Regions from separate parts of the Achromobacter sp. DMS1 genome, predicted to be linked through region 3. Evidence: predicted binding sites of a transcription regulator. Region 3 holds the regulator's gene; each other region holds the start of a gene.
What was found. Region 3 encodes HrcA, which represses chaperone genes, less so after heat shock. Its sites were predicted from a motif close to TTAGCACTCNNNNNNNNNGAGTGCTAA; they were not measured.
Positions count from the first base shown of each region.

Region 1: a site for HrcA is predicted at 10,044-10,070, ahead of groES (co-chaperone GroES). Genes of this name have one in related genera too.
Region 2: a site for HrcA is predicted at 4,212-4,238, ahead of rpoH (RNA polymerase sigma factor RpoH). Genes of this name have one in related genera too.

Region 1 covers NZ_LHSJ01000018.1:1,149-13,365, reverse strand. The annotation lists gene AD428_RS03770 (ABC transporter ATP-binding protein) at 1-90, shown strand, start outside; gene AD428_RS03765 (ABC transporter permease) at 94-1,836, shown strand; gene AD428_RS03760 (aldolase/citrate lyase family protein) at 1,898-2,707, shown strand; gene AD428_RS24325 (LysR substrate-binding domain-containing protein) at 2,622-3,638, opposite strand; gene AD428_RS03745 (Crp/Fnr family transcriptional regulator) at 3,868-4,587, opposite strand; gene AD428_RS03740 (ABC transporter substrate-binding protein) at 4,771-5,979, shown strand; gene AD428_RS03735 (3-keto-5-aminohexanoate cleavage protein) at 6,041-6,955, shown strand; gene arsB (ACR3 family arsenite efflux transporter) at 6,986-8,065, opposite strand; gene AD428_RS03725 (arsenate reductase ArsC) at 8,065-8,571, opposite strand; gene AD428_RS03720 (ArsR/SmtB family transcription factor) at 8,632-8,958, opposite strand; gene AD428_RS03715 (alpha/beta fold hydrolase) at 9,056-9,709, opposite strand; gene groES (co-chaperone GroES) at 10,132-10,419, shown strand; gene groL (chaperonin GroEL) at 10,457-12,097, shown strand.
Region 2 covers NZ_LHSJ01000207.1:6,579-13,366, forward strand. The annotation lists partial or broken gene AD428_RS19730 (cation:proton antiporter) at 1-1,885, opposite strand, end outside; gene AD428_RS19735 (phosphodiesterase) at 2,110-2,904, shown strand; gene rpoH (RNA polymerase sigma factor RpoH) at 3,281-4,201, opposite strand; gene AD428_RS19745 (hypothetical protein) at 4,358-5,047, opposite strand; gene fghA (S-formylglutathione hydrolase) at 5,144-6,010, opposite strand; partial or broken gene AD428_RS19755 (hypothetical protein) at 6,245-6,788, shown strand, end outside.
Region 3 covers NZ_LHSJ01000015.1:14,867-27,083, reverse strand. The annotation lists gene AD428_RS03290 (M16 family metallopeptidase) at 1-2,313, shown strand, start outside; gene AD428_RS03285 (DUF4148 domain-containing protein) at 2,817-3,203, shown strand; gene dnaJ (molecular chaperone DnaJ) at 3,500-4,618, opposite strand; gene dnaK (molecular chaperone DnaK) at 4,727-6,652, opposite strand; gene AD428_RS03270 (thioredoxin family protein) at 6,731-7,138, opposite strand; gene grpE (nucleotide exchange factor GrpE) at 7,180-7,746, opposite strand; gene AD428_RS03260 (hypothetical protein) at 7,923-8,159, opposite strand; gene hemH (ferrochelatase) at 8,149-9,264, opposite strand; gene hrcA (heat-inducible transcriptional repressor HrcA) at 9,310-10,314, opposite strand; gene AD428_RS03245 (NAD kinase) at 10,437-11,336, shown strand; gene recN (DNA repair protein RecN) at 11,362-12,217, shown strand, end outside.

The DNA.
Region 1 (12,217 bases), on a different contig from region 3:
GCCGTGCAGCTGGACGGCGAACTGCGCCAGCCGGGCGAGCAGATTGGGCTGGCGGTGCGCCCCGGCGACATCGGGATCGTGCGGGAGTAGCCCATGCTGACCCGCGCCACCCCGCCGTCCCCGGAATCGCTCCAGACCGCCGCCGGCGGCGCGCTGCGGCAAAAGCTGCCCATGCTGCTGTACACGCTGCTGCTAGGCGTGTTCGTGACCGCGCTGATCGTCGCGCCCCTGGCCTCCATCCTGTACCGCTCGGTGGTCGATCTGGACGGCGGCGGCATCCGCTTCACCAGCCGCTATTTCGAGGCCGTGCTGGGCGGCGAAGTCTATTGGGTCGCGCTGTGGAACACGCTGCTGGTGTCGCTGGGCGCATCGCTGGTCGCCACCGCCATCGGCGTCGTGCTGGCCTGGCTGTTCGTGCGCACCGACGCGGCCGGCGGCGCCATGCTGGAGTGGGTCTGCCAGCTTCCCATCTTCATACCGCCCTTTGTCGGCGCGGTGGCCTGGTCGCTGCTGGCGGCGCCGCGCAGCGGCATCATGAACCGCCTGCTCGTCTCCGCCGGGCTGCCGGGCGCGCTCGACGTCTACAGTCTCACCGGCATCCTGCTGGTGATCGGAATGTACCTGGCGCCCTATGTGATGATGATCGTGGCCGCCAGCCTGCGCAGCATGGATCCCAGCCTGGAAGAGGCCGCCCAGGTGTGCGGCCTGACGCGGCTGCAGACGGCGCGCCGCATCACGGCGCCGCTGCTGGCGCCCGCCATCCTGTCGGGCGCCGCGCTGGCCTTCACGATTGCGCTGGGGCTGTTCGGCACGCCGGTCGTGCTGGGCTGGGCGCGGCAGATCCTGATGCTGACTTCGCGCATCTGGATCAGCTCCCAGGAGGTGCCGCCGGCCTATGGCGTGATGGCGGTGCTGGCCATCTACCTGCTGTTGCTGTCCAGCCTGGCCACGTGGCTGCAGCACGCGGCCCTCCGGGGACGCTCGTACGTCACCGTGAGCGGCAAGGGCTACCGGCCCGCCCTGCTGGGCCTGGGCGCCTGGCGCTGGCCGGCCAGCGGGCTGGCGCTGCTCTATGTCGCGGGCACGATCCTGGCGCCCATCGCCGTCCTGGTGGCGGCCGCGTGCTCGCGCTACACCTGGTCGGGCCAATACGATCTGGCCAACATGCTCGCCGCGCTGTCCACCGACGACGTGTGGTTCACCCTGCGCAACAGCGTGACGATCTCCGTGCTTTCGGCCACGGCCGCCACCGTGGCGGGCATCCTCATCTCCTGGGCGGTGGTGCGCACCCGCCTGCCCGGCCGCGACCTGCTCGAATACCTGGTGCTGCTGCCGATCTCGGTTCCGGGCATCGCCTTCGGCGTGGGATTCATGCTGGTGTGGATCGGCCTGCCGCTGCCCGTCTACGGCACCATGCTCATCATCATCCTGGCCTTCGTGGGGCGCTTCACCGCCTATGCCGTGCGCTCCATCTCCGCCAGCCTGGTCCAGGTCCATCCAGAGCTGGAGGAAAGCGCGCGCATCTGCGGATACGGGCCGATCCGCACTTTCACGCGCATCACCCTGCCGCTGATCCTGCCCAGCATCATCGCGGCCTGGATGCTGCTGTTCAGCTTCTTCATGACCGAGCTGTCCATGGTGGTAGTGCTCTACACGGCCCAGAACCGGACGTTCTCCGTGCTGGCCTTCGAGGCCTGGAACGTGGGGGACTTCTCCCGACTGGCCAGCTATTCCCTGCTGCAGATGGCGGTGGGCATGGCGTTCATGGCCGCGCTCAAGCTGGTTCTGCGCCGCCGCGCCGCGCCCCGCGCGCTGCGCCCCCTGACGCCGGCCTGAGATCCGTTTCCCGTTTACTGCCGCCCATGCGTGGCGGGCATCATTCAATGGAGAAAGTGCGATGAAACCGAAAAACCTTCTGATGGAAACCATGCAGTCCGGCCGCACGGCGCTGGGCGTCTGGGCCAACGACCCGGAAACCGTCGAACTGTGCGCGCACCTGGGCCTGGACTGGATCATGATCGACATGATGTTCACCGGCATGGACTTCCGCGACGTGCAGAACATGATCCGCGCCTGCGAAGGGTCGGGCATCACGCCGGTGGTGCGCATGCATACCAACCCCTGGCACGGCTACGACGCGCGCATCGGCGTGGACCTTTCGCGCCTCCAGGGCATTGGAGCGGAATACGTGCTGATTTCGCACTCCGGCCTGCGGGAAATCGCCGAAGCCCTGGAGATCGCCAAAGACTGGCATCGCCGCGCCTTGTGGGTGCACCCTTTCAGCGGCAGCGAGTGGGCCGCGCGCACGGACGAAATGGCCGCGTCCACCTACATCATTCCTCACATGGAAAGCCAGGGGGCCATCGACGACTTCGACGACATACTGGACCTGCCCGACCTGAAAATGTTCTTCTTCGCCATGACCGACCTGAGCAAGGTGCTGGGCGGCAATGCCAAGAAACCGAACTTCGACGCTCCCGAGCTGTGGCGGATGGTGGACAAGGCGGTGAGGAAAGCGCGCGAACGCGGCATCATGCTGGGCGCCAACACCAGCTACGCCTACACGCTGGACGAAATGCGCCAGCGCGTAAAGCGGCTGCACGACGCCGGCTTCAATTTCATCATGATCCAGGGCGCCCAGTTCCTGCTCCAGGTGGCCATGATGGAGTTCCTGCCCCGCGTGCGCGCAGACCTGGGGCTGGATTGACGCCGCCCGCGCGGGGCTGCCCGCGCCGCTGGCCGCCGGCGGATTCCTCGACGAACATATCGACCAGTTCCCGCGCGAACGGCTCAAGCTCGTCCAGGCTGCGCATGCAGACGTTGAGCCTGCGGGCCGCCCAGCCGTCCGAGAGCCGGATCACCGAGATCTTCCGGGTAAGGGCGCTGGCGTCGGCCACCGACCGCGCTATGACGCCGATACCCACGTTGGCCTCCACCAGCCGGCAAACACTGTCGAAATTTCCCACCTCGGCGCGGAACCTGAACGGCCTGCCCACGCTGGCCGCGGTATGCACCAGAAAGGAATGGATCGCGCTCCATTCCGACAGTCCGACATAGCAGTAGTCCAGCGTGTCGGAAAACGCCACCTCCGCGCGGCCGTCCAGGGGATGGCCATGCGGCACGATGAGCGCCAGGTTGTCCTCGCGGCACGGCAGGAATTGCAGGTTTTCGCAGGGCGGACGTCCTCCCACCACGCCCAGGTCCGCCGCCCCTTCCGCGATCGCCTTGACGATCTGGTGGCTCAGCCGCTCGCGCACCTCGATGTCCACGTCCGGATGCAGCGGTAGAAAGCGCCCGAGCACGGCGGGCATCACATCGGCCATGGAAGTGGTGTTGCCCATTATCCGGATCAGCCCCCGCGCACCGCGCTCGAACTGCTGCATGTCGGTGTGCACGCGCTCGGCCTGGGCCATCATGGCGTGGGCGTGCCGCTTCAGCGCCTCGCCCGCTGGGGTCAGCGTTACCCCCTGGTGCGTGCGGTAGAGCAGCCGGGTGCCGAAGGCGTCTTCCAGATTCTTGATCCGTATGCTCGCCGCGGGCGCGGACAGGTGCGACTTCTCCGCGCCGCGCGTCAGGCTGGAGGAATCGCCTATGTTGATGAACAACTGCATATCCGTGAGATCGAAATGGATAGACATGGCAACTACCCCTTGTGACGCGATTCGCGCATCATTGCGCAGCATGCGCGGCCAATGCCGCGAAGATCGCCCATGATCGGCCCGAATGCGGGCCGGGCGCCGATCCTCCTCCTGCCCGGCTTGCGCCGCCGCGGAGCGGCCCAGCCTGTGGAAAAGTGTACTGTCGAAATGCCGCGCAGCAGGCGCATGGGCCGTGCGGTCCCGCGGTCCGGGCGCGTGCGTCCGCCCCCTATTCCACGGATTTGCGCTCGATCTCCGCCTGTCGGTGCAGCGCGTCACGGTCGAGAACGGTGAGGCCGCCATAGTGCGTGCGCAACACGCCGGCACGGGCCAGCCGCATCAATGCCGCATTGCAGCGCTGGCGCGACACGCCGCACAGGCTGGCGATTTCCTCCTGGGACATCCGCAGGCGCCCGCTGGTGTCCGAATGCGATTGCGCCGCGAGCTGCGCCGCCACGGCGCGCGCCACCATGGTGTCCACGTCCAGCAGCACATTGCCGGTGTAGCTCGCCATCAGCCAGTCCACCCGCTGCGCCAGATGTTCCATCAAGGTCTTGGTGAACGCGATGTTGTTGTTCCACAGCCGCTCGCAGGTGTCGCGCGGCAGTATCACCACGCGGCTCGGCCGCAAGGCCACGACCTCGTACTCGAAACGCGCGCCCCGGATCATGGTGGCCTCGCCGAACCAGCTTCCCGTGCTGAAGCCCGCGAGCGACAGCGTCTTGCCGTCGGCCCCGCGCGACGACCATTTCACGAGCCCATCCACCACGCCGTACCAGCCGGGCGAGCGCTCGCCCGCGCGAAACAGGTACTCGCCCGCCCTGAGCGACACCATGCGGAGCGCGGCGCGGATTTCCGCGCGCTCCGCGTCCGGCAGGCCGTTGTACCAGGGCACGACGCCCAGCATCGTGTCCACCGCGTTTTGCGCCTGCCGCTGCCGCGCGCTCAATGGTTGCTCCCCCGTGTCCGCAGACGCCATGCGCATCGCTTCCTCATCGCCGGCCACGTGGCCTGGCCCAGGTAAACCCTAGGGTTCTTTGTCACCATGGTGACTGTCTGCGCGACAGACCCGGCCACAGAATAAGGAAGCCCGTCGGGCCAAAAAACATAAGAGGAGACAGGAATGTTGTCAATGTCGCGCGCGATGTCCGCCGCCGCAGTCTGCTGCGCCGCCCTGTCCGCAGGGCCTGGCGTTGCCCATGCTCAGGTTTCGGACGACGTCATCCGGATCGGGTTCATCACCGACCTGTCGGGCGTGTACTCGGGCCCGGACGGCCCCGGCGGCGTGGAAGCCATCAGGATGGCCATCGAGGAGATGGGCGGCGCGATCGACGGCAGGAAAATCGAGCTGCTCACCGCGGACCACCAGAACAAGGCCGACATCGCGTCGGCCAAGGCGCGGGAATGGTTCGACCAGAAGGGCCTGGACATGCTGATCGGCGGCACGAACTCCAGCGCGGCGCTCGCCATGTCGCGCGTGGCCGCCGAGAAGAAGAAGCCCATCATCGTGGTCGGCGCCGGCGCCCCGGCGCTCACCAACGAGCAGTGCACGCCCTATACCCTGAACTACGCCTACGACACCGTCGCCCAGGCGCGCGGCACCGGCGGCGCCGTGGTCAAGACGGGCGGCAAGACCTGGTACTTCCTGACCGCGGACTATGCCTTCGGCCACGCCCTGCAGGCCGACACGACCCGCGTGGTCCAGGCCGCGGGCGGCGCCGTGCTGGGCTCGGTCAGCCATCCGCTGTCGGCGAGCGACTTCTCCTCGTTCCTGCTCCAGGCGCAAGGCAGCAAGGCCGAAATCCTGGCCCTGGCGAACGCCGGCGCCGACGCCACCAACGCGATCAAGGCAGCCAACGAGTTCGGCGTCACGCAGACCATGAAGCTGGCCGGCCTGATCATGTTCATCAACGACATCCACGCCCTGGGGCTGCCGACGGCGCAGGGCATGTACCTCACGGATAGCTGGTACTGGAACGGCTCGGACGACGCCCGCGCCTGGAGCCGCGAGTTCTACAAACGGCACAAGGCCATGCCTTCCTCGCTGCAGGCCGCCGACTACTCCGCGACGCTGCAATACCTGCGCGCCGTCAAGGCCACCGGCACCGACGACGCCGAGCAGGTGCTCGCGTACCTGCGCGCCAACAAGCTGAACGACATCTATCTCAAGGACGGCGTGGTGCGCCCCGACGGCCGGGTCGTGCATGACATGTACCTGCTGCAGGTCAAGACGCCCGGCCAGTCCAAGGAACCCTGGGACTATTTCAACGTCGTGCAGACCATCGACGGCAACGAAGCCTTCACGAAAAAGGCCGAGAGCCGCTGCGCGCTGTGGAAATGAGCAGCACCCGCGCGCCCGCCCCCGCGCGGTCCCGCCCGACACACACCCGAGAGAGCCCCCCATGGCAAAACGCAAAGTAATCGTCACCATCGCCCCGACCGGGGGCATGGCATTCAAGAGCCAGAACCCCCGCCTTCCCACCCAGCCCGCCGAAATCGCCGAAGACGTCTACCGCTGCTACAACGCGGGCGCCAGCGTGGCCGCCCTGCACGCGCGCCGGCCCGACGACCAGGCCACCTGCGACGCGTCGATCTACCGCGAAATGAACCGGCTTATCCGCGATCGCTGCGACATTGTGCTCAACAACTCCACCGGCGGCGGCGTGCACGGCGACATGGTGAAAGAAACCTCGCCCGGCACCTGGGAGATCTTGTGGGAAGAACGGCTCAAAGGCATGGACGCGGGCGCCGAGATGTGCACGCTCGACGCCACCACGCTGAACCTGGCCTTCGGCGACCGCGAATACCTGATGAACACGCCGCTCAGCAAGGCGCGCGAACTCGCCGCCGGCATGAAGGCGCGCGGCATCAAGCCCGAATGGGAGGTGTTCAGCCCCACCCACATCATCCAGGACGCCACCACCCTCATCAACGAGGGCCTGGACGACGGGCCGCCCTTCATCAACCTGGTCATGAACGTGCACCGCAACTTCCAGAACGCCATGCCCTTCTCGCCGCGCCATCTGCAAATGATGGTCGACCTGCTGCCCAGGAACAGCGTCTTCTGCGTCAGCGGCATCGGCCCGTCGCAGCTCGAGGCGAACATCAGCGCGCTGCTGCTGGGCGGCCACGCCCGCGTCGGGCTGGAAGACAACCTCTACTACCGCCACGGCGAGCTGGCCAGCAACGTGCAGCTCACCGAACGCATCGTGCGCATCATCCGCGAGCTGGACATGGAGCCGGCCACCCCGGCCGAGGCGAGGGAGATCATGGGCCTGCCGCGCACCGACGGCCCCCGGCCGGAATTCGCGGTGTGAGCATACGCTGCAAGCCGCCGCCCGCCCCCCTCACTTCCGGCCGGCGCCCGCCTCGTACCAGCGTTTGCTCCGGTTGACCAGGTGCACGACCAGCAGCATCGCCGGCACCTCGACCAGCACGCCGACCACGGTGGCCAGCGCGGCGCCCGAGCGGAACCCGAACAGGCTGATCGCGGCCGCGACGGCCAGCTCGAAGAAGTTGGACGCCCCGATCAGTGCGGACGGACACGCAACGCTGTGCCGCTCTCCCGCCCGGCGGTTGAGCCAATAGGCAAGCCCGGCGTTGAAGAAGACCTGGACCAGGATAGGCATCGCCAGCATGGCGATCACCAGCGGCTGGCGGATGATGGCCGCGCCCTGGAACGCGAACAGCAGCACCAGCGTCGACAGCAGCGCAGCCATGGAAAAAGGCCCGATGCGCGCCAGAGCGGCCTCGAAGGCCGCCTGCCCGCGGCGCAGCAGCGAGCGGCGCCACAGCTGGGCGAGAATGACCGGGACGACGATGTACAGCCCCACGGACACGAGCAGCGTATCCCAGGGCACGGTAATGGACGAGAGGCCCAACAGCAGGCCCACGATGGGCGCGAAGGCGAACACCATGATCAGGTCGTTCAGCGCCACCTGAGACAGCGTAAAGACCGGATCGCCGCCAGTAAGCCTGCTCCACACGAAAACCATGGCCGTGCAGGGCGCCGCGGCCAGCAGGATCAGTCCGGCGACGTAGCTGTCCAACTCGCTGGCCGGCAGCCATGGTGCGAACACCTGGCGCACGAACAGCCAGCCCAGGAACGCCATCGAAAACGGCTTCACCGCCCAGTTGATGAACAGGGTCACGCCCATGCCGCGCCAGTGTTGCCGGACCTGGCCCAGCGCCCCGAAATCCACCTTCAGAAGCATGGGAACGATCATCACCCAGATCAGGGCTCCGACGGGCAAATTGACCTGCGCGACTTCGAGGCGCCCTATCGCCTGGAAAACCGCGGGCATGAGCCGACCCAGGACGACCCCGAGCACGATGCAGAAAAATACCCACAGCGACAGGTAGCGTTCGAAGACGCCCATGCCGGCGCGCGGCCCCGGAGCGGGCGCCGTGTCACAGCGCAACGACATCAGGCTGCTCCCGCCATCCGGCCAATGCCGCCCAATTCGGCCTGCATCGACAGCGCATCCAGGCGCTCGAACGGCAGGCGCGCAAAAAGCCCGATACGCCGCTTGAGCGCGCGCGCCGTGTCGTGGAATGCCTTCCGGCGCTCGTCTTCGTCTCCTTCGACGGCAGCGGGGTCGGGAATGCCCCAATGCGCCGTCATCGGGTGGCCGGGCCAGACGGGACAGGTTTCGCCGGCCGCGTGGTCGCAGACCGTGATGATGAAATCCATCTTCGGCGCGCCGGGAGCCGCGAACTCGTCCCAGCTCTTGCTCCGATAGCCGTCGGTGGGCAGGGCGTAGGACTGCAGCGTGGCCAGGGCGAGCGGATGAACCTCGCCCCTGGGAGCGCTGCCCGCGGAGTACGCCCGGAAGCGCACGCGGCCCAGGCCATTGAGCAGGCCTTCGGCAAGAATGGAACGGGCGGAATTGCCCGTGCAGAGAAACAGCACGTTATAGGGAGAGTGCAACATCGGCGCTCCTGGCGGCAGGCGGGCCGTCTCCGGCTGGGACGGCCTGTATGGACAGGCACATCAACACGACGCGCAACTCCCGGGAGCAGACACTTCGCAAGGCTCGCCCTGGCAGCAATACTCGGTCAGATAGCCAAGCAATCCGTTCATCCGGGAAAAGTCGGCGCGGTAAATCAGGTTGCGGCCTTGCTGCTCCACCGAAACCAGGCCGGCATGCGACAGCGCTTTCAGGTGAAACGACAGCGTATTGCGAGCGACGCCCAGCTCATCGGCAAGGTCGCTGGGCGTCCGGCCGGCCGGGCCCGCCACGACCAGGGCGCGGAAGACCCGCAGCCGTTGGGCATGAGCCAGGGCCCCCAGCGCGAAGACAGCCTGATCTTCATTCATGATTCGATAATACAACGTTTATTGAATTAATGTTCGCCGCGACAGGGAAACCAGGCAGTCCTGCGGCATTGGCGAACAGCCCGCAGGCCGGTGCGCCCTACGCGTACTCCAGCAGAATCCTCGCGCAAGCCTCGGGCGCCAGCCTTGGAATATCGTGCGCGCAATCCAGGCGATACGTGGCCCATTCGGGGTCCTGCCGCAGGCGTTCGTACTGCTCAATGAACGGGCTTCCCTCCCATCCGAACGCGGCGATGAAAGCCTTGCTGCGGACCTTGCGCCAATCGCCCGTCAACCTGATCGCCTGCAGAAAAGTGGCGATGGGATGAGGACGACACCGCCTGTCGAGGTGCGCCGCGGGCGCGCAGTTCAGACCGTCGGCGGCCACGCCCGCAATAAAGCGGTCCCGGTAATTGCGGGTGGTGAGCGACCAGACCGACGCGCCGTCATCCGGTACGTAGGCATCGGCGTACACCAGCGCCTTCAGGCGCGACGGCTCCTTGTCCGCCGCGCCCGTGACGACCATGCCCCCGTATGAATGCCCGACCAGAATGGCGGGCGCATCGCCTCCGCGTATCGCCTGCACCGCTTCATCGATGTGCCGGTCGAGGTTAACGCCCGCCGCCGGTTCGTCGCCCAGCCCCGACAGCGTGAGCGCCTGCACGTCGTGGCCTTCGCCCGACAGCGCCTCGCCGACGGCATCGAAAGCCCAGCCCCCGTGCCAGCCGCCCGGCACCAGTATGAATCTCGCCATTTGCTCTACCCTCTCGGAGGTGCGTGTCGAACCGGCGCGCGCAGGGTCGCCTCGCAAACCAAGCTCTCCAGACGGGAACAGTACACCTTCGTGGGCATCCCCGGGCCAGATAAATCTGAGCAGGCGAGGCATCAGAGCCGGTCGGTGAGGCGCCAGATGCATTGGGTATCCCACCAGGCTTGCCCCATCACATAGGATGCGCGCCAAAATGCCAAGAATCCCTCGAGTGAAGTCTGCCGGAGATCCACTTGACGGAACTGCTCAGGCCCTCCATTCTTATCAAAATGTAACAACCCCATCCCACCCCTTGAACCCTCGGAACTCATCCCTATAATTAGCACTCGACACCGGCGAGTGCTAACAACGCTTCGCCGGGGCTAACCGAACTGATCAACATCTTCTATAGATACAGGAGTTCCCCCATGGCCCTGCGTCCCCTGCACGATCGCGTGATCGTCAAACGCCTGGACAACGAGCGCAAGACTGCCTCGGGCATCGTCATCCCTGACAGCGCCGCTGAGAAGCCGGACCAAGGCGAAGTCATCGCCGTCGGCCCGGGCAAGAAGACCGAAGACGGCAAGGTGCTGCCGGTCGACCTGAAGGCGGGCGACAAGGTGCTGTTCGGCAAGTACGCCGGCCAGTCCGTCAAGGTCGATGGCGAAGAACTGCTCGTCATCCGCGAGGACGAAATCCTCGCCGTGATCCAGTAATACTGCCTAACCGAAGAATCTAGGAAGGAAGCTAACAATGGCTGCCAAGCAAGTACTGTTCGGCGACGACGCCCGCGTGCGCATCGTCCGTGGCGTGAATGTCCTCGCCAACGCTGTCAAGACCACCCTGGGCCCCAAGGGCCGCAACGTCGTGCTGGAGCGCTCGTTCGGCGCCCCGACCGTGACCAAGGACGGCGTGTCCGTGGCCAAGGAGATCGAACTGAAGGACAAGTTCGAGAACATCGGCGCGCAACTGGTCAAGGACGTTGCCTCCAAGACCTCCGATAACGCCGGCGACGGCACCACCACCGCCACCGTGCTGGCCCAGGCCATCGTTCAGGAAGGCCTGAAGTACGTTGCCGCCGGTTTCAACCCCATCGACCTGAAGCGCGGCATCGACAAGGCCGTGGCCGCCGCCGTCGAGCAACTGAAGAAGCAGTCCAAGCCGGTCACGACCAGCAAGGAAATCGCCCAGGTCGGCTCCATCTCGGCCAACAGCGACAGCTCCATCGGCCAGATCATCGCTGACGCGATGGACAAGGTCGGCAAGGAAGGCGTCATCACCGTCGAAGACGGCAAGTCGCTCGAAAACGAGCTGGACGTCGTGGAAGGCATGCAGTTCGACCGCGGCTACCTGTCGCCCTACTTCATCAACAACCCCGACAAGCAAGTCGCCGCGCTGGACGATCCGTACGTCCTGATCTTCGACAAGAAGATCAGCAACATCCGCGACCTGCTGCCGGTGCTGGAGCAAGTGGCCAAGTCGAGCCGTCCGCTGCTGATCATCGCCGAAGACGTCGAGGGCGAAGCCCTGGCCACCCTGGTGGTGAACAACATCCGCGGCATCCTGAAGACCACCGCCGTCAAGGCTCCGGGCTTCGGCGACCGCCGCAAGGCCATGCTGGAAGACATCGCCATCCTGACGGGCGGCACGGTGATCTCGGAAGAAACCGGCATGTCGCTTGAAAAGGCCACGCTGCAGGATCTGGGCCAGGCCAAGCGCATCGAAGTGGGCAAGGAAAACACCACGATCATCGACGGCGCCGGCGACAGCAAGTCGATCGAAGCCCGCGTGAAGCAGATCCGCGTGCAGATCGAGGAAGCCACGTCCGACTACGACCGCGAGAAGCTGCAAGAGCGCGTGGCCAAGCTGGCCGGCGGTGTTGCCGTGATCCGCGTGGGCGCTGCCACCGAAGTCGAAATGAAGGAAAAGAAGGCCCGCGTCGAAGACGCCCTGCACGCGACCCGCGCTGCGGTGGAAGAAGGCGTGGTGGCTGGCGGCGGCGTTGCGCTGCTGCGCGCCAAGCAGGCCATCGCCGACCTGAAGGGCGAAACGGCCGACCAGAACGCCGGCATCAAGCTGATCCTGCGCGCCGTGGAAGAGCCGCTGCGCACCATCGTCACCAACGCCGGCGAAGAAGCCAGCGTGGTGGTGAACAACGTGCTGAACGGCAAGGGCAACTACGGTTACAACGCCGCGACCGGCGAGTACACCGACCTGGTCGAGCAAGGCGTGCTGGATCCCACCAAGGTGACCCGCACCGCCCTGCAGAACGCCGCGTCCGTGGCCAGCCTGCTGCTGACGGCCGAGGCCGCCGTAGTCGAACTGGCCGAAGACAAGCCCGCTGCCCCGGCCATGCCCGGCGGCATGGGCGGCATGGGCGGCATGGACTTCTAAGTCCCGCCGTCACGGCCCTGCCAGGCCCGGGCTTGCCCGGGCCGAGCAAATCCTGAGAACCCCCGGGTCCTTCGCCCCCGGGGGTTTTCTTTTTTGCGCGGACAAGACCGCGGCCGGCCC
Region 2 (6,788 bases), on a different contig from region 3:
GCAGGTTCAGGGCCTGCAGCGCGTTCTCGATGAGATCGAGCCGGCGCTGGTGCAGGCTGACGATGCGCTGCGTGGCCTCTTCGCCCAGCAGCGGCGTGATCTGCTCGCGCGCGAACACGATGAGCCGCTGCGCCACCGAACGCTTGCTCATGAGGTTGGCGAAGCGCTGGCCCAGTTCGCGCGCCAGCCAGCCCTGGAAGCCGAACAGGTAATGTACGCGCAGCGCCAGGCGAAAGCCCGCCGAGTAGCGCACGTCGGCGACGATGGCGTTCTCGAACCCGGCCACGCCGCCGGTCCGGATAGCGTCCTCCAGCCGTTCGGCGCGGGCCAGCAGCGATTCGGCCATGCGCCAGTCGACGATCTGCGCCTTCAGGATGTCGAAGAACATTTCTTCTTCGCGCTGCGCCACGATGGCCAGGCCCACGGACACGCGCTGCTCGTCGCTCATCTGGCCGACCTGGCCGTCGTGCACGCTGGCGAGGCTGGCGTCGAACACGGCGCGGATGCGGTCGCGCACCTCCGTGCCGATGTGCTCGGACTTGGCCACCTCCTCGGTCTTGCCCTGCAGGTCTTCCAGCGCCACGGCCAGCGCCTGGTTGCGGATGGTGCGCTCCACCGGGGAAAGCTGGTTCAGGCCCAGCGTGCGGATCAGCGGCCGCAGGCTGATGCCGTTGACGAACAGGGTGACCAGCACGAAGGCCGTGGTGGCCACGGCGATGAACTGCCGCGCTTCCTCGGGCACCCCGGTCTGCTCGGTCACGGCCAGGGCCAGGGCCAGGGACACCGCGCCCCGCAATCCGCCCCAGAGCATCACGACCTTGTAGGGATTGCTCACCTTGGTGCCCAGCGGCGTCAGGCCCAGGAGGGGCAGCAGGCCGAACACCACGATGGCGCGCGCCACCAGGGTGGCGACGAACAGCACCGCCACCAGCAGCAGCTCCTGCCAGTCGGCGGCCGCCATCAGCTTGGGGATCAGCATGGCGGCGAACAGGAAGATGAGCGAATTGGCCCAGAAGCCGAACTGCTCCCAGGAACTGGACAGGTACTCGAACGTGGTGGGCGACATGCGCGTGCGGCCCGCCGATCCCACCACCAGCCCCGCGATGACGGTGGCCACCACGCCGGAAACGTGCAGATAGTGCTCGGAAATGAAGAACGACAAATAGGCCAGCGTCAGCGTCAGGGTGATCTCGGCCGTGGGAAAACCGCGCAGCCAGGCGAACAGGAAGCAGGCCAGCCGGCCCATGGCGAAGCCCGCCAGGCCGCCGCCCAGGAAGTGCACCACGAAGTCGTTGAACACCCCGCCCACGCTCAGCACGCCATGCCCGCTCAGCACCGCCAGCAGCACGGAGTACAGCGCGATGGACGCGGCGTCGTTGAACAGGCTCTCGCCCTCGACCAGGGTGGTGAGCCGCTTGGGCGCCCCCACCTCGCGGAAGATGCCCACCACCGCCACGGGGTCGGTGGTGGCCACGATGGCGCCCAGCAGCAGGCACACCACCAACCCGTAGGACGAAACCATGTCGAGCGTGAAGCCCACGACCACGGTGCAGACCACCACGGCCACGATGGCCATCATGAGAATGGGGCCGATATCGTCCATCAGCCGCCGCACGTTCATGGACAAGGCCGTCTCGAACAGCAGCACCGGCAGGAACACCATGAGAAAGGTTTCGGACGAAATCTCGAAGCGTTCCAGCGAATCCAGGAAATCGCCGATCCAGCGCGGGGCCCAGCCGTGCACGTGGACGACAATGCCCAGCAGACAGCCCACGATGGCCAGCAGCACCGAGTAAGGCAGCTTCACCCGCCCGGCCAGCGGCGGCATGAAGCAGACCAGCGTCAGCAGGCCGGCCAGACCGAATACGAGAAATCCAACATCCATGTAAGTAAGACGCCCCAACAATCCTGTGGAAATTTTCACAAGAATAGCGGGTTTTGCCGCGCCGCCCGGCGCGGACAGGCACGGCCCGCACGTTTCGTTACCCGTGAGACCGGATGCGAAACCCGCAATGCGCGGTTTTTTGGGTAAGGTAGCGCGAGGAAATTTCCGAGGAGGATTCCTTGGTCCGCATACATACCCTCGGCCGGCGCGACGACGCGCCCGCCATGCTTGTGCAATTGACCGATTGCCATCTGTTCGGACAGCCCGACACGGCAATGCTGGGCGTGAACACCGACGCCAGCCTGCGCGCCGTGCTGCGGCAGGTCCAGGCCGACGGCAAGCGGCCCGACCTGCTGCTGGCCACGGGCGATCTTTCGCAGGACGGCGAGGCGGCCTCTTATCGGCGCTTTGCCGGCATCCTGCGCGAGGCCGAACCGCTGCAGAATACCGTCATCCGCTGCCTGCCCGGCAACCACGACCTGCCCGCGGTGCTGCGGCAGGAGCTGCCCGAATGGAGCCAGCCCGTGACCGACGTAGGCGCATGGCGCGTGGTGTGCCTGGACACCACGGTGCCCGGCTCCACCGCCGGCCACCTGCCCGCCGGCCAGCTCGACCTGCTGGAAGAAGCGCTGGCCCAGGCGCCGCACCGCCATACCCTGGTGGCCATGCACCACAACCCCATGCAGATCGACAGCCACTGGCACGACTCGATGATGATCGACAACCCGGAGGCGCTCTTCAAGCTGCTGGCGCGCTGGCCGCAAGCGCGGGTGGTGCTCTGGGGCCACGTGCATCACGAATTCGACCGCCGGCGGCACAACCTGCGCCTGCTGGCCACGCCGTCGACCTGTTTCCAGTTCTCGATCCGCGACGGCCGCCACGTGGTGGACAATCTCGCGCCCGGCTACCGCTGGATCAAGCTGTACCAGGACGGCTCCATGGCCACGGGCGTGCGACGCGTGCAGGACGCCCTGCTGCGCGGGGCGCTGGCCGCCCCGGACAACGCCCGGGCCGCCTGAACGCCAGGCGCGCCCAGCCCCGGAAGCCGCGCTTGCGCGGCTTTTTTGTTGGCGGCAGGGAAGAGAGAGGGGGCGCACGCGCGGCGAGCGCGCATAAAAAACGGGGCGCCGATATGCGGGCGCCCCGTAAGCATCCGTCTCATAGGGGAGGGGAAAGAGGAGAAGCCGAGACGGATGACAAGACGGCAAACCGAAGTTCGCGGTCTACATGGAGTTAGGCGGCGCGGGCACGATTAAGTTTCGGGCGCGCCTGGTTTTTTTGACCCGAATTTGTATCCATATATTTGAAGGCGGCGCAGACCGCGGAAGACCCGCCGTGCGCCGCAAAAAACGAGGGCCGCGCGAGCGGCCCTGGGCGGATCCGGAACCCCGGGGATCAGGCGCTCAGGCTGCCGCGCATTTTCTTGAGGGCGGCGGCCTCGATCTGGCGGATGCGCTCGGCCGACACGCCGAATTCCTCGGCCAGTTCGTGCAGCGTGGCGCCGCCGTCGTCCTGCAGCCAGCGCGCTTCCACGATGCGGCGCGAACGCGGGTCCAGGGCTTCCAGGGCGCTGCTCAGGCCCGCCGTCTGCAGGCGGTCGCGCGCGGCGCGCTCCAGCACCCGGGTGGGCTCCTGGCGGCCGTCGTCGGAAAGATAGGCGATGGGGGCGTAGCTGTCCTCGTCGTCGTCCTGCCCTTCGAGCGACATGTCGCGTCCGGACATGCGGACTTCCATTTCGCTCACGTCTTCGCGGCGCACGTTCAGTTCGCGGGCGATGTTGTCGACCTGTTCGGAATCCAGCGTCTGGCCGTCCGGGCGCATGCTGCGCAGGTTGAAGAACAGCTTGCGCTGCGCCTTGGTGGTGGCCACCTTGACCAGGCGCCAGTTGCGGATGATGTATTCGTGGATTTCCGCCTTGATCCAGTGAACGGCGAACGACACCAGGCGCACGCCCCGCTCGGGATCGAAGCGCTTGACGGCTTTCATCAGCCCGACGTTGCCTTCCTGGATGAGGTCGGCGTGCGGCAGGCCGTAGCCCAGGTACTGGCGCGCCACCGAAACCACCAGGCGCAGGTGCGACAGCACCAGCTCGCGCGCGGCGTCGAGGTCGTCGTGGTCGCGCAGGCGGCGGCCGAGTTCGGTTTCGCGTTCAGCCGTCAGCACGGGCAGGCGATTGACCGCCGAGATGTAGGCGTCGATCGTGCCCAGCGCGCCCGGATTGGCGATGGCCAACGCCAGAGCGTTGCCGGGCGCGGCCAACGAGGTACTGGGTTGCTTCATGGCGGGAGTCTCCGGAAGGCTTGGGGATAACGACATGGATTCGATGTTAGCACTCTGATTATGGGAGTGCTAATTCGACTGTTGCGGCGCGTCAAAGTTTCCGCTTTCGTTATGCGACCCCAATTTTAACGGCCTGGGGCAAGGGCCGCCCGGCCCGGACCCGGCGAGCGGGCGCGCAGCGGGATCAGAGGGTCACCAGCCCAGCCGCTTCAGGCCCTCAGCCGTGGCTTGGCCATCGGGACGGACGAACAGCGCGCCGCGCGGGTCGAGCAGGACCTGGTAGCGCGCGCCATCGAACAGCGGCATGTAGGCGGCGCTGCCGAACTGTACGTCCACGAAGGGAAACCAGTTGGGAAACGACTGCTTGAGGGCGGCCAGGTCCGGCGCCGGCCAGTCGTCCAGCGGATGCACCGACCGGGTGGCCGAGGCCTCGCGGGCGGCATCGCTGTAGCGGCCCGACAGGCGCTCCAGCCGGTAGAGCGGCGGCACGCCGGCCAGCAGGGCGGGCAGGCGCCAGCGCACCACGCGCGCGTCGATCTGCCACTGGTCGCCGTAGAGCACGTATTGCTTGTTGCCCACGCCTTGGGCGCTGGCATGGACGAGGAACTGCCCTTCCGCCTGCTGGCGCACCTCGATGAGAGCCACGGGGGTGTCGGCGGTCAGCCGGAAGAACTGGACCAGCGACAGCGCCAGCAGGCCGGACACGCAGCCCAGCGCCACCAGCAGCAGCCCGAAGAGCCGGCGCACCGGACGGAACTGGAACATGCGGCGGCCGCGCTCGTCGCGCGGCCCGCCCCGCCCCAGCAGCATGAACAGCCCCGGCAGCAGCACGATCACCGCGCCCGCCAGTATCCAGACAAAAGGAGCAATACCGCTTATCAACTCGGGCTTCCCCATGAAAAGAACGCCGCGGCCCGGCCCGGCGCGGCGCTGCCCGCGGGCCTGCCGCGGCAGGCAAACCAGTATAGAAGCCCGCTCTCAGGCGGCCGGTTTTCCAAGCCGCTCGACGTGAAACCGGATGTGATCCTCGATGAAACTGGAGATGAAGTAGTAGCCATGATCGTAGCCCTCGTGCCGGCGCAGCGTGAGGGGCTGGCCCGCCTGCGCGCAGGCGGCCTCGAACACCTCGGGATACAACTGTTCGGCCAGGAACTGGTCGGCGGTGCCCTGGTCGATCAGGATGCCGTCCGGGAAGGGCTGGCGCAGGCCGCGCATGAGCGCCGAAGCGTCGTAGGCTTCCCATTGAGCGGCATCGTCGCCGAGATAGGCGCCGAAGGCCTTCTTGCCCCAAGGGCACAGGCTGGGCGCGGCCATGGGCGCGAAAGCCGACACCGAGCGGAAAAGGCCGGGGTTGCGCAGCGCCAGCACCAGTGCGCCGTGCCCGCCCATGGAATGGCCGAAAATGCCGGCGCGCGCGGCGTCGCCCGGCAGGGCGCCGCCGGTGGCGATGCGGTACAGCTCGCGCGTGACGTAGCTATACATGCGGTAATGGCCGCGCCAGGGGGCGCGGGCGGCGTCCAGGTAGAAGCCCGCGCCGGTGCCCAGGTCCCAGCTTTCGTCTTCGCCCGGCACGTTGGCCCCGCGCGGGCTGGTGTCGGGCGCCACGAGCATGACGCCCAGCTCGGCGGCCAGGCGCTGCGCGCCCGCCTTGATCATGAAGGTTTCCTCGGTGCAGGTCAGGCCCGCGAGGTAGAACAGCACCGGCACCGGGCCGGCGGCGGCCTGCGGCGGCAGGTAGGCCGAAAAGCGCATGGGCAGGCCGATCTCCTCCGACGCGTGACGGTAAAAGCGCTGCGAACCGCCGAAACAGCGGTGCTCGGAAATGAGTTCCAGGGCCGTGGCCATAGGAAGAGTCTCCTGATGGGAAAATGGGGCGGGCGAAGCCGGGGATTAGGGTATATCCACGGTGCGAGGTTCCGTCGCCAAATGTTAACCTGCGCGTCTAGAGGTCCTGTACGGCGCGAATCCGCGATCCGGATTCGGTTTCGCGGCTGAAAGGCTTGACCGCGGCCTATCGTGGCACTATTTATATACCCATAGCGAAGACACCCCGTTCTTCCATGCGCAAGCCCTGACACTATGGCTCGTCTGCCCCGTCTGTACGCCCCCGGGCTGCCCCAACTGGTGCAGGCCAACTTCATTCAGCCGCTGGCGGCGCCGTCGCAGCCCGCTCCGGCCGACATCCTCAACCAGCTTGCCGCCTGGCTGGGCGAATCCGCCCTGCGCCATCGTGTTTCCGTGCATGGATGGGTGCTCGCCAACGACCGCATCCTGCTGCTGGCCACGCCGGCCGACGAAGAAGGACTGCCGCGCCTGATGCAGACACTGGGCCGCAATCTCGCCGCGCGCCTGCGCGGCGGGCGCGTGTTCGCGGGGCGCTACCGCTCGGCCCTGCTCGAGCCCGGCGCCTGGGTCCTGCCCGCGCTGGTCTGGCTCGAAACCTACCCGGTGCGCAGCGGCGCATCGCAGGACGCCGACTCGTGGCCATGGTCGTCCGCCGCCAGCCACACGGGCAACACCAGCGCGCCGCCGGCCGCCTGGCAGTCCGACCACGCCGACTACTGGGCCTGCGGCAACACGCCGTTCGACCGCCAGGCCAACTACCGCAAGCGCCTGCACGACG
Region 3 (12,217 bases):
TCGCTGATCGCCAAGGAAGACCTCGATTCCGAAATGACGGTCGTGCGCAACGAGATGGAAAGCGGCGAGAACAGCCCGTTCCGCATCCTCATGCAGAAGATGCAGTCGGCGGCCTACCAGTGGCACAGCTACGGCAAGAACACCATCGGCGCGCGCTCCGACGTCGAAAACGTGGACATCGGGCAACTGCGCGCCTTCTATCATCAGTACTACCAGCCCGACAACGCCGTGCTGATCGTGGCGGGCAAGTTCGATCCGCAGGCCACGCTGGCCGACATCGCCGCCACGCTGGGCAAGCTGCCCAGGCCCGAACGCAAGCTTCCGCGCGAATACACGGTCGAGCCCGTGCAGGACGGCGAGCGTTCGGTCACGTTGCGCCGCGTCGGCGGCACGCCGCTGGCGGCGGCCATGTACCACATCCCGGCGGCCGGCAGCCCCGACTTCGTGCCGTTCGACCTGGCCACCACCATCCTGGCCGACACGCCTTCCGGCCGCCTGTACCACGCGCTCGTGCCCACCAAGCAGGCCTCCGGCGTGTTCGGGTTCACCATGGAGCAGCTCGACCCCGGCCTGGTCATGTTCGGCGCCCAGCTCGCGCCGGGCAAGAACCCCGACACGGCGCTCGCCACGCTGACCAGCACGCTCGAATCCGTGGGCAAGAAGCCCTTCACCCAGCAGGAGCTCGAGCGCGCGCGCAGCAAATGGCTCACCGCCTGGGAGCAGACCTACAGCGACCCCGAACAGGTGGGCGTGGCGCTTTCCGAGGCCATCGCCGCCGGCGACTGGCGCCTGTTCTTCCTGCAGCGCGACCGCGCCCGCAAGGCCACGCTCGACGAGGTCCAAAAGGCCGCCACGGCCTATCTCGTGCGCAGCAACCGCATCGAGGGCCGGTACATCCCCACCGAGAAGCCTGAGCGCGCCCCGCTGGCGCAGCGCGTGGACCTGACCGAGGTCTTCAAGAACTACAAAGGCGACCCCGGCTTCAAGCCGGCCACCGCCTTCGATCCCACCCCCGCCAACATCGACAAGCTGACGCAGCGCAAGACCCTCGAGCTGCCCAACGGCCCGGTCGAGCTTGCCCTGCTGCCCAAGGCCACCCGCGGGCAGCGCGTGCAGGCCCAGATGCTCATCCAGTTCGGCAACGCCGAAGACCTGCGCGGGCAGCGCGTGAACGCCGCCGCGGTGGCCGACCTGCTCATGCGCGGCACCGCCAAGCTCACGCGCCAGGACATCCAGGACCGTCTCGACAAGCTGCAGGCCGAACTCGGCTTCAGCGGCGGCGGCACCACGCTGAAGGTCGCCATGTCGACCAAGGGCGAGAACCTGCCCGAGCTCACCGCGCTCGCGCTGGACATCGTGCGCAACGCCAGTTTCCCGCAAGCGCAGCTCGAGGAATACCAGCGCCAGTTGGAAACCTCCATCCGGAACGCCATGACGGAGCCGACGGCGCTGGCCTCGCGCGCGCTGGCGCGCCAGAACAATCCCTGGCCCGCCGACGACGTGCGCTACGTGCCCAGCTTCGAAGAGGCGCTGGCCGACGTGCGCGCCCTCGGGCGCGACAACCTGCTGAAATTCCACAGCCGTTTCTACGGCGCCGGCAAGATCGAATACACCGCCGTGGGCGACTTCCAGCCCGAGGCCGTGGAAGCCGCGGTCAAGAAGGGCCTGGCCGGATGGAAGCGTGCGCCGGCCTACACCCGCGTGAGCGATCCCTATCGCGACGTCCCGCCCAAGCGTTTCGACATCGAAACGCCCGACAAGGCCAACGCGTTCTATCTCTCGCGCCTGCCGCTCAAGCTGCAGGACACGGACCCCGACTACCCCGCGCTGTATCTCGCCAACTATCTGCTGGGCGCCTCGGAAACTTCGCGCCTCTGGAACCGCGTGCGCGAGCAGGAAGGCCTCTCGTACAACGTGCGCAGCTCGCTGTCGGTCTCGTCGTTCGAGCCCACCGCGAGCTGGAGCCTCTACGCCATCTACGCGCCCCAGAACCGCGAGCGGCTTGAAAAAGCCATCAGCGAGGAAATCGCCCGCGCGGTCAAGGACGGCTTCTCCGACAAGGAAGTCTCCGACGGCATCACGGCGCTGCTCAATTACCGCAACCTGGCCCGCGCCCAGGACGACGTGCTCGCCGGCGCGTGGCTGGATTACCTCCAGCTCGGCCGCACGTTCGCATGGTCGGCCGACATGGACAAGAAAATCTCCGCGCTGACTCCGCAAGCCGTCAACGCGGCCATGCGCAAGTACCTGCGCCCCGACGCGTTCAGCACCGCCGTGGCGGGCGACTTCAAGAAGGAAAAGGCCGCCCCTTGATTTGAAGCCACCGCCCCTGCGAGCCGCCGCCATGAGGCCATCGCCTCAAGGCGGCGCTTTCAGTACACCGCTTCATGACGGTTTCTTCCGGCCGCGGTTCGTCCGCGGCGCGCCTGCGATGCGTCTGCGATTCATCTGCGATTCGTCTACTACTCTGCGTCTTCAAACCCGGGCCGCCCCCTCGTCCCCACTCGGCAGCCCCGCCGTATTCAAGCGGGGGCTGATATGTCCCGCGCCCTGCCGCCCGCGCCGCGCCATGGCGTCGGCGCTCACTTCACATGAATACGGGATATACGCCATTAATAAGATTAATTAGCCATGATTTTGGAAAAATCATTTCGATAAATACGGGTTTATCCTGACTCGCTGCTGGACCACAATACGTTCATCGGGAACAAGAAAACGAACCACGGCACCGCCCCCGGGGCACAGAGCGCGCAAGCGCCGGCCATCGGGCCAGACCGCTGGATACGTTTCCCATCATCAACAATTGGAGGTCCATCATGAAAACCCTTGCTACCGCCCTACTGATGTCGCTGGCCCTTGCCGGCGCCGCCCAGGCCGCCGATCTCGGCCAACCCAAGACCAGCGCCCAGGTGGCTGCCGAGCTGCAACAGGCCAAGGCCAACGGCCAATACACGTTTGGCGAGCTCGACTACCCGCCCGCCATCGCCCAGAACACCGGCCTGGGCTCGCAGGAAGTCCGGGCCCAGCTCCAGCAGGCCAAGGCCAGCGGCCAGTACACCTTCGGCGAACTGCAATACCCGCCCGTGGTGGCCGCCGCGGCCAGCGCCAAGTCGAGCGCCGACGTCCGGGCCGAACTGGCCCAGGCCAAGGCCAGCGGCCAATACACTTTCGGCGAACTCGAATATCCGCCGATCTCCCGGTGAGCTGCTTGCTGTAGCCCGGCCGGCCTCAGGCGGCATCATGGCCTGGGGCCGGTTTTTTCCGGCCACAGCGGCAACCTGCAGCACCTCCGCGGCGCAAGCCGCGGTTTTTTTTGCGAGCCGCCGACCCTCCCCGCAACAAGAGCGCCCTCCCGGGCGGCGGCAAGCCCGCACGTCAGGCGTCGCGCGGAGCTGCCTGCGCGGGCCCGCCAGTGCAATCGCCCGTTTCCCGCCGGCTCTTTCCGCTCATCCAAAAAAAACCGCGGCCTGCGCCGCGGTTCGTTTTTGTGAAGCAACGATCAGCTAAAGAATTCCTTCACCCGGTCGGTCCAGGACTTGCTTTGCGGCGAATGGCGGTCGCCGCCGTCGTTCAGGGAGGCCTCGAACTGGCGCAGAATGTTCTTCTGTTCCTCGCTCAGCCGCACCGGGGTTTCCACGACGACGTGGCAGTAGAGATCGCCCGGATAGCTGCCCCGCACGCCGCGGATGCCCTTGCCGCGCAGGCGGAAGGTCTTGCCGGACTGGGTGCCTTCGGGAATGGAGATCTCCGCCTTGCCGCCCAGCGTCGGCACCTGCAGTTCGCCGCCCAGAGCTGCCGTGGTGAACGGAATGGTCAGCTCGCAATGGAGATCGTCGCCGTCGCGCTGGAAGATCTTGTGCGGCTTGATGTGGATTTCCACATACAGGTCGCCCGGAGGCCCGCCGTTGATGCCGGGCTCGCCGTTGCCACTGGAGCGGATGCGCATGCCGTCGTCGATGCCGGCCGGAATCTTGACCTGCAGGGTCTTGTTGCGGCGAGTGCGGCCCACGCCGTCGCAGGCGGGGCACGGATCCGTGATTTCCTTGCCGTTGCCGTGGCAGGTGGGGCAGGTCTGCTGCACGCTGAAGAATCCCTGCTGCATGCGCACCGCGCCCGAGCCGCCGCAGGTGCGGCAGGTCTTGGGCGAGGTGCCGGGCTTGGCGCCCGAGCCGTGGCAGGTGTCGCAGTTTTCCCAGCTCGGCACGCGGATCTCGGTGTCGAAGCCGGCGGCCGCTTGTTCCAGCGTGATTTCGAGCGCGTACTTCAGGTCGGCGCCGCGATAAACCTGGGGGCCGCCGCCACGGCGGCCGCCGCCGAAGATCTCGCCGAAGATGTCGCCGAAGGCATCGGCGAAACCGCCGCCCATGCCGCCGCCCATACCCGCCGCATTGGGATCCACGCCGGCGTGGCCGTAGCGGTCATAGGCCGCGCGCTTCTGCTCGTCGCCCAGGACCTCGTAGGCTTCCTTGGCTTCCTTGAATTTCTCTTCGGCCTCTTTGCTGTCCGGATTGCGGTCCGGATGATACTTCATGGCCAGCTTTCGATAGGCCTTCTTCAGTTCGTCATCCGAGGCGTTTTTCGCCACGCCCAGGACGTCGTAATAGTCGCGTTTTGCCATGATCGGTGGGCTCGGCAACGAGCCTTCTTTTCAGTGCTGCAGAATGAGCCCGCCCGGTAGCCGGAAAATCCGGTTACCGGGCGGCAGAGGAAGGTCAGGAGGCGGCCATTATTGGTCGCGCTTGACTTCCTTGAAGTCGGCATCGACCACGTTGTCGTCCACCGGCTTCGCATTGTCGGCGGCCTGCTGCTGGCTGGCGGCCTGCTGCGCCTGCATGTCGGCATACATCTTCTCGCCGAGCTTCTGCGAAGCGGCCGACAGGGCCTCGACCTTGGCGTCGATCGCCGCCTTGTCGCCGTCCTTGAGCGTTTCCTCCAGGGACTTGATGGCGGCCTCGATGCTTTCCTTTTCGGAAGCCTCGAGCTTGTCGCCGTATTCGGTCAGCGACTTGCGGGTGGCGTGCACCAGCGCGTCGGCCTGGTTGCGCGACTGGGCCAGCTCGGCCAGGCGATGGTCTTCCGCGGCGTTGGCCTCGGCGTCCTTCACCATGCGCTGGATCTCTTCTTCCGACAGGCCGGAGTTGGCCTTGATGGTGATCTTGTTTTCCTTGCCGGTGCCCTTGTCCTTGGCCGACACGTGCAGGATGCCGTTGGCGTCGATGTCGAACGTGACCTCGATCTGCGGCACGCCGCGCGGCGACGGCGGGATGCCCTCGAGGTTGAACTCGCCCAGGGCCTTGTTGCCCGCGGCGATTTCGCGCTCGCCCTGGAACACCTTGATCGTCACGGCCGGCTGGTTGTCGTCGGCAGTGGAGAAGGTCTGCGAGAACCGGGTCGGGATGGTCGTGTTCTTCTGGATCATCTTGGTCATCACGCCGCCCAGGGTTTCAATGCCCAGGGAGAGCGGGGTGACGTCCAGCAGCAGCACGTCCTTGCGGTCGCCCGACAGCACGGAACCCTGGATGGCGGCGCCGGCGGCGACGGCCTCGTCGGGGTTCACGTCCTTGCGCGGATCCTTGCCGAAGAACTCCTTCACCTTTTCCTGGACCTTGGGCATGCGGGTCATGCCGCCCACCAGGATCACGTCGTCGATGTCGGAAACCTTCACGCCGGCGTCCTTGATGGCCACGCGGCACGGCTCGATGGTGCGCTCGATCAGGTCTTCGACCAGGGCTTCCAGCTTGGCGCGCGTGATCTTCAGGTTCAGGTGCTTGGGACCGGACGCGTCGGCCGTGATGTACGGCAGGTTGATCTCGGTCTGCTGGCTGGAGGACAGCTCGATCTTGGCCTTCTCGGCGGCTTCCTTCAGGCGCTGCAGGGCCAGCACGTCCTTGGACAGGTCCACGCCCTGTTCTTTCTTGAACTCGGCGATGATGTAGTCGATGATGCGCTGGTCGAAGTCTTCGCCGCCCAGGAAGGTGTCGCCGTTGGTCGACAGCACTTCGAACTGCTTCTCGCCGTCCACGTCGGCGATCTCGATGATGGACACGTCGAACGTGCCGCCGCCCAAGTCATATACCGCGATCTTGCGGTCGCCCTTGTCGGACTTGTCCAGGCCGAAGGCCAGCGCGGCCGCGGTCGGCTCGTTGATGATGCGCTTGACTTCCAGGCCGGCGATGCGGCCGGCGTCCTTGGTGGCCTGGCGCTGGCTGTCGTTGAAGTACGCGGGCACGGTGATGACGGCCTCGGTCACCTCCTCGCCCAGGTAGTCCTCGGCGGTTTTCTTCATCTTGCGCAGCACGTCGGCCGACACTTGGGGAGGCGCCATCTTCTTGCCGCGCACTTCCACCCAGGCATCGCCGTTGTCGGCCTTGACGATGCTGTAGGGCATCAGGTCGATGTCCTTCTGCACCGCTTTTTCGTCGAACTTGCGGCCGATCAGGCGCTTCACCGCATAGAGGGTGTTCTTCGGATTGGTCACGGCCTGGCGCTTGGCCGGGGCGCCGACCAGCGTTTCGCCGTCGTCCATGTAGGCAACAATGGACGGGGTGGTGCGGGCGCCTTCCGCATTTTCGATGATCTTGACCTGGCCACCGTCCATGACAGCCACGCAGCTGTTGGTCGTGCCCAGGTCAATGCCGATAATTTTGCTCATGGTGGGTTACCTTGGTTGAATCCGTGAAAATAGAAAGAAAATTCCGTCTACCCATAACTGGGGCCCGCGGCAGGGTTTTCAAGACGCCCCGCCGGAATTTTCCGCCGTTTTCGCTTCCTGCAGCCGGCGGATCGCCGCGGTGAACTGCGGCAGGCCGGGCCAGCCGGTGATACGGCCCAGCCGCTTGCCGGCGCGGTACAGCATGAAAGTGGGGACGCCATGCAGCGAAAAGCGCCGCCCCAGCGGCTCGTCGGCGTAGACATCCGCCTCGAACCACGTAAGACCGAGTTCCAGCAAGGCCGCCCGCTGCATGAGGGCCGCCTGCTTGAAAAGATTGCAGTTATAGCAATCTTCGCCCCACAGAAACACGCAGCGCAGGTCGTCGCCGGGCGCCTGCACCACGGCGGCGTCGAACCCCTGGGAGTCGACGCGGCGCATGCCGAACACTTCGAATACCTGGGAGGGATCGAAACCCTGCGCGCTCATCGGGAATCCTTGTAACGAATGGGACCGGTAGGGGCCGGGGATCAGCCTTCGTCGGCCTGCCCGGCCGACACCACGACCAGCGCCGGTCGCAGCGTGCGGTCGGCGATCGCGTAGCCCTTTTGCAGCAGCTGCACCACCGTATTGGCGGGCTGGTCGGCCGGCACGGACGAAATGGCCTGGTGAAGGTGCGGATCGAACTTGTCGCCCTGGGCCGGCGCGATTTCCTTCAGCAGGTTGCGTTCGAAGGCCGCGGCGAGCTGCTTCAGGGTGACTTCCACCCCCTCGCGCAGGGTTTCCACGCTCTGTTCGGCCTGGGCCAGGGCGGCCTCCAGGCTGTCCTTGACCGGGACGAGGCTTTCGGCAAACGACTCGATGCCGAACTTGCGGGCCTTGGAAACTTCTTCCTGGGCGCGGCGGCGGACATTTTCCGCCTCGGCATGGGCCCGCAGCAGCTGGTCCTGCTGCTGCTGCACGGTGGCCTGGGCGGCGTCCAGTTGGGCGCGCAGCTCCTTCAGCTCGGCTTGCACGGGATCCTGGACCTCGGGCGACGAGGCGGTGTCGCCACCGGCTTCGGGCGTCTGGTCTACAGGCTCTTGGGGTGCCGTCATTGGGGAATCCTCCGGATAAGAATGGCTTTCGCAGACATGAATGGGGGCCAATACCCCTATTTCAAGCCCGGGAAAACGAAAATTCCCCCTTGCTGCCCCTGCCGGGGCGCCAGCCGGCGGCGCGCAAGAAAGAACGGCCCCGCAACCGGGGCCGCTGCCGGGGGACGGGAAATGCGCTACTTCTTGCCCGGCTGGGCGGGAGACGACGCGTCGCTGGCCGGAAAGCTGTCTTTCGAGGCGCGATCGACCTGCTTGTCCGTTTCCTCGGGCTCGGGGTTGATGGCAATCGGATCGCTGGCGGGAAACGTTTCGGCCAGGGCCTCGTCCAGCTCGTGCTCGACGAGATCCTCGTTCACGGGCGTGGCTACCGTCCCTTTTTTTACGATCTTGCCGGTCTTCGGATCATGATGCATGCGCCTTCTCCTTCAAGTCCGTATGAAGGCCCGGCCAGCCTTGCAAATGGCGCGCCGCCAGGCCTGCCAGCCCCCGGATCCAGGCCGGATCGTCGTTCAGGGCCGGAATGTACCGGAAGCGTCTGCCGCCCGCCGCCAGGAAGGCGTCACGGCATTCGAGGCTGATTTCTTCCAGCGTTTCCAGACAGTCTGCCACAAATCCCGGACAAACCACATCGACTTCCTCGACCCCCTCCGCCGCCAGCGCCTTCAGGGTGGGCTCGGTGTACGGCTCCAGCCACCGGGCGCTGCCGAAACGGCTCTGGAACGTCACCTCGGTCTGGGCGCGGGGCAGCGACAGCCGTTCGGAAAGCAGGCGCGCGGTTTCCATGCAGTCGCGGTAGTAGGGGTCGCCCAGCTCGACACTGTAGCGCGGCAGGCCGTGGAAACTCATCACGAGCTTCTGCGGGCGGCCGTGCTCCGCCCAGTAGCGTTCGATCCGGGCCGCCAGGGCGTCCAGGTAGACGGGATCGTCGTGGAACCGTTTGACGAAGCGCAGCTCCGGCTGGTCGCGCAGCCGCGCGGCATGGCGGCTGACCGCGTCCACCGCCGTGGCCGTGGTGCTGGCGGCGTACTGGGGATAAAGCGGGATGGTCAGGATGCGCTCGCAGCCCTGCGCCTTCAACCGCTCCATCGCCTCGGCGATGGAAGGGTTGCCGTAGCGCATGCCCAGCTCGACCACGGCATCCACGCCGGCCTCGCGCAGCGCCGCCGCCACGCCCTCAGCCTGCCTGCGGCTGTAGACCATGAGCGGAGAGCCCTCGTCCATCCAGATGCCGGCATAGCGCGGCGCGAGGCGCTTCGGGCGCCTGGCCAGCACCAGGCCATGCAGGATGGGCAGCCAGAGATAACGCGGAATCTCGATGACGCGCGGGTCGGAAAGGAATTCGCCCAGGTATTTGCGGATGTCCCGGGGCTGCGCCGTATCCGGCGTGCCCAGGTTCACCAGCAGCACGCCCGCCCTGCCCGGCGCGCGCGGCGGCGGATCCTCGTCGAACGGATCCTGCTGCGCGGGCTCCGGCAGGTAGCGTTCCGGCCACAGGTACTTGAACAGGCGTAGAAACACAAAAACTCCCCTTCCTCCGCCGGGAGGATGTCCGGCTTGGACGATTTACTGGTTGTGGCTGAGCGCGTTGGACAGCAGGCGGGCCGTGATGTCCACGATGGGGATGACCCGTTCGTAGGCCATGCGCGTGGGGCCGATGACCCCCAGCGTGCCCACGACCTTGCCGTCCACCCCATAGGGCGCGGTGATGACGGAGACATCGTCCAGCGGCACGAGCTGGGAATCGCCGCCGATGTAGATCTGCACGCCCTGCGCGCGGCTGGAGACGTCCAGCAATTGCAGCAGGTCGGTCTTTTTCTCGAACAGCGAGAACATCTTGCGCAAGCGGTCCATGTCGGAAGCGATGTCGGCCACGTCGAGCAGCTTGCGCTCGCCCGAAATCACCACCGCATCGCCGTCCTCGGCAGTCTCGGCGCTGGCTTCCACCGCCGCCTGCATCAGGCGGGAGATGTCCTCGCGCAGCTGGGCGAGTTCGGTGGACAGCGTGCGGCGCACGGCGTCGAAGGACTTGCCCGCGAAGTGCACGTTGAAGAAATTGCCCGCCTCCAGCAGCTCGGACTCGGAATAATCGCGCTGCACGAAGAGGATGCGGTTCTGCACGTCGCCGTCGGGCGTAACGATGATGAGCAGCACCCGCCTTTCGGACAGGCGGATGAATTCGATCTGGCGGAACACCTGCGAACGCTTGGGCGTGAGCACCACGCCCGCGAACTGGGTCAGGTTGGACAACAGCGCGGCGGCGGCATTGACCGCGCGCGTGGGCTCGGCCGCGGGCAGCATCTCGCCGATGTTCTGGGGCTCGAACTGGTAAGGCTGCACAGCGAGCAGCGAGTCCACGAACATGCGGTAGCCGCGCGGCGTGGGCACCCGCCCCGCCGAGGTGTGCGGGCTGTGGATGAGGCCCTGCTCTTCCAGGTCCGACATGACGTTGCGGATGGTGGCAGGCGACAGGTCGAACACCTTGGAAAGCGTGCGCGAGCCGACAGGCTGCCCATCGGCGATATAGCGTTCTATCAACGCTTTCAATAGTGCGCGTGCGCGATCGTCCATGGAACCTATTTTAGGGAATCTTTCCACTTAAGGCGATTTTTGTCCCGCAAGCCCATATGCGGCCCCATATAATCGGCAAACGGGCTCCAACAAGCGCTTAACCTACCGACTCATCGTCCGCCATGCATTTTCCCACCGTCGCTCTCATCGGCAGATACCAGGACACCGGCCTGGACGCCCCGCTGCGGGCGCTCGCGCTGGCCTTGACGGGCGCGGGCAGAAAAGTCCTGGTCGACGCCGATACCGCCCGCAATACCGGCGTGACGGAATACCCCGTCGCCACGCTGGAAGAAATCGGTCGCCAGGCGACGCTCGCCGTGGTCATGGGCGGCGACGGCACGGTGCTGGGCGCGGCCCGGCACCTGGCGCCCTACGGCGTGCCGCTGGTCGGCATCAACCACGGGCGGCTGGGCTTCATCACCGACATCCCGCTGCAGGACGCCCACGAGGCGCTGGCCCGGGTGTTCGAGGGCAAGTTCCAGACCGAGGAGCGCATGCTGCTCGAGGGCAGCGTCTGGCGCGGCGAGCAGCAGATGTACTCGGCCTCCGCCCTGAACGACGTGGTGCTCAACCGCGCCGGCCGCGGCGGCATGATCGAAGTGCGGGTGGAGCTCGACGACGCCTACATGTACACCCAGCGCGCCGACGGCCTCATCATCGCCACCCCCACCGGCTCCACCGCCTATGCGCTGTCGGCCAACGGCCCGCTGCTGCACCCGGGCCTGAACGCCATGGTGCTTGTGCCGGTGGCGCCGCAAACGCTGTCCAACCGGCCCATCGTCATCCCGGACTCGGGCGTGCTCAACATGACGCTCACCGCCATGGGCCGCGTGGAAAGCGGCGCCAGCGTGCACTTCGACATGCAGACCTGGTCCGACCTGCAACCGGGCGACCGCATCGTGGTGCGGCGCGCGCCCTACACCATCCGCTTCGTGCATCCGGAAGGCTACAGCTTCTTCGCCACCCTGCGCCGCAAGCTGCACTGGAACCTGATGCCGCAAGCTTCCGACAACGTAGAGTAAGCAAGTCAGTTAGCTGGCGCCTCCCATGCTGCGCACCCTGCACATCCGAGACTTCGTCATCGTCGAGCACGCCGAAATCCATTTCGGGCCAGGCTTTACCGTATTTACCGGGGAAACCGGCGCGGGCAAGTCCATCCTGGTGGACGCGCTGGCGCTCGCCCTGGGCGAACGCGGCGACGCCGGCATGCTGCGCGAGGGCGCCTCGCGCGCGGACATCACCGCGGTGTTCGACATGCCCGAGAACCTGCGGGACTGGCTGGCCGAGCGCGAAATAGACGCCGACGAATCCCTCGCGCTGCGCCGGGTCATCGACGCCCAGGGCCGCAGCCGCGCCTACATCAACGGCACGCCCGCCACCGTCTCGCAACTGCGCGAGCTGGGCGACGGGCTGGTCGACATCCACGGCCAGCACGCGCACCAGAGCCTGATGCGGGCCGACGCGCAACGCGACCTGCTGGACGCCCACGGCGGACATGCCGAACTGCGCCAGGAAACCGCCTCCGCCTGGAAGGCGTGGCGCACCGTGGCGCGCCAGCTCGAGGCCGCCGAAAAAGACGCCCAGGCCCTGGCCGACGAGCGCGACCGCGTGCAGTGGCAAGCGGAAGAGCTCGACCGCCTGGACCTGCAACCCGACGAATGGGACGCCTTGCAGGCCGAGCACACCCGGCTTGCCCACGCGCAATCCCTGCTGGAAGGCGCGAACCAGATCCTCGAAGCGCTGGACGGCGAAGGCGACTCCGCCCGCCACCGCATCACCGCCGCCAGCCAGCGGCTGCAGCAGATGCTGCGCCACGACGCCGCGCTGCAGGGCGTGTGCGACGAGCTGGAATCGGCCGGCATCGCCATTGCCGAGGCGGTGTCCGACCTGAACAACTACGTAA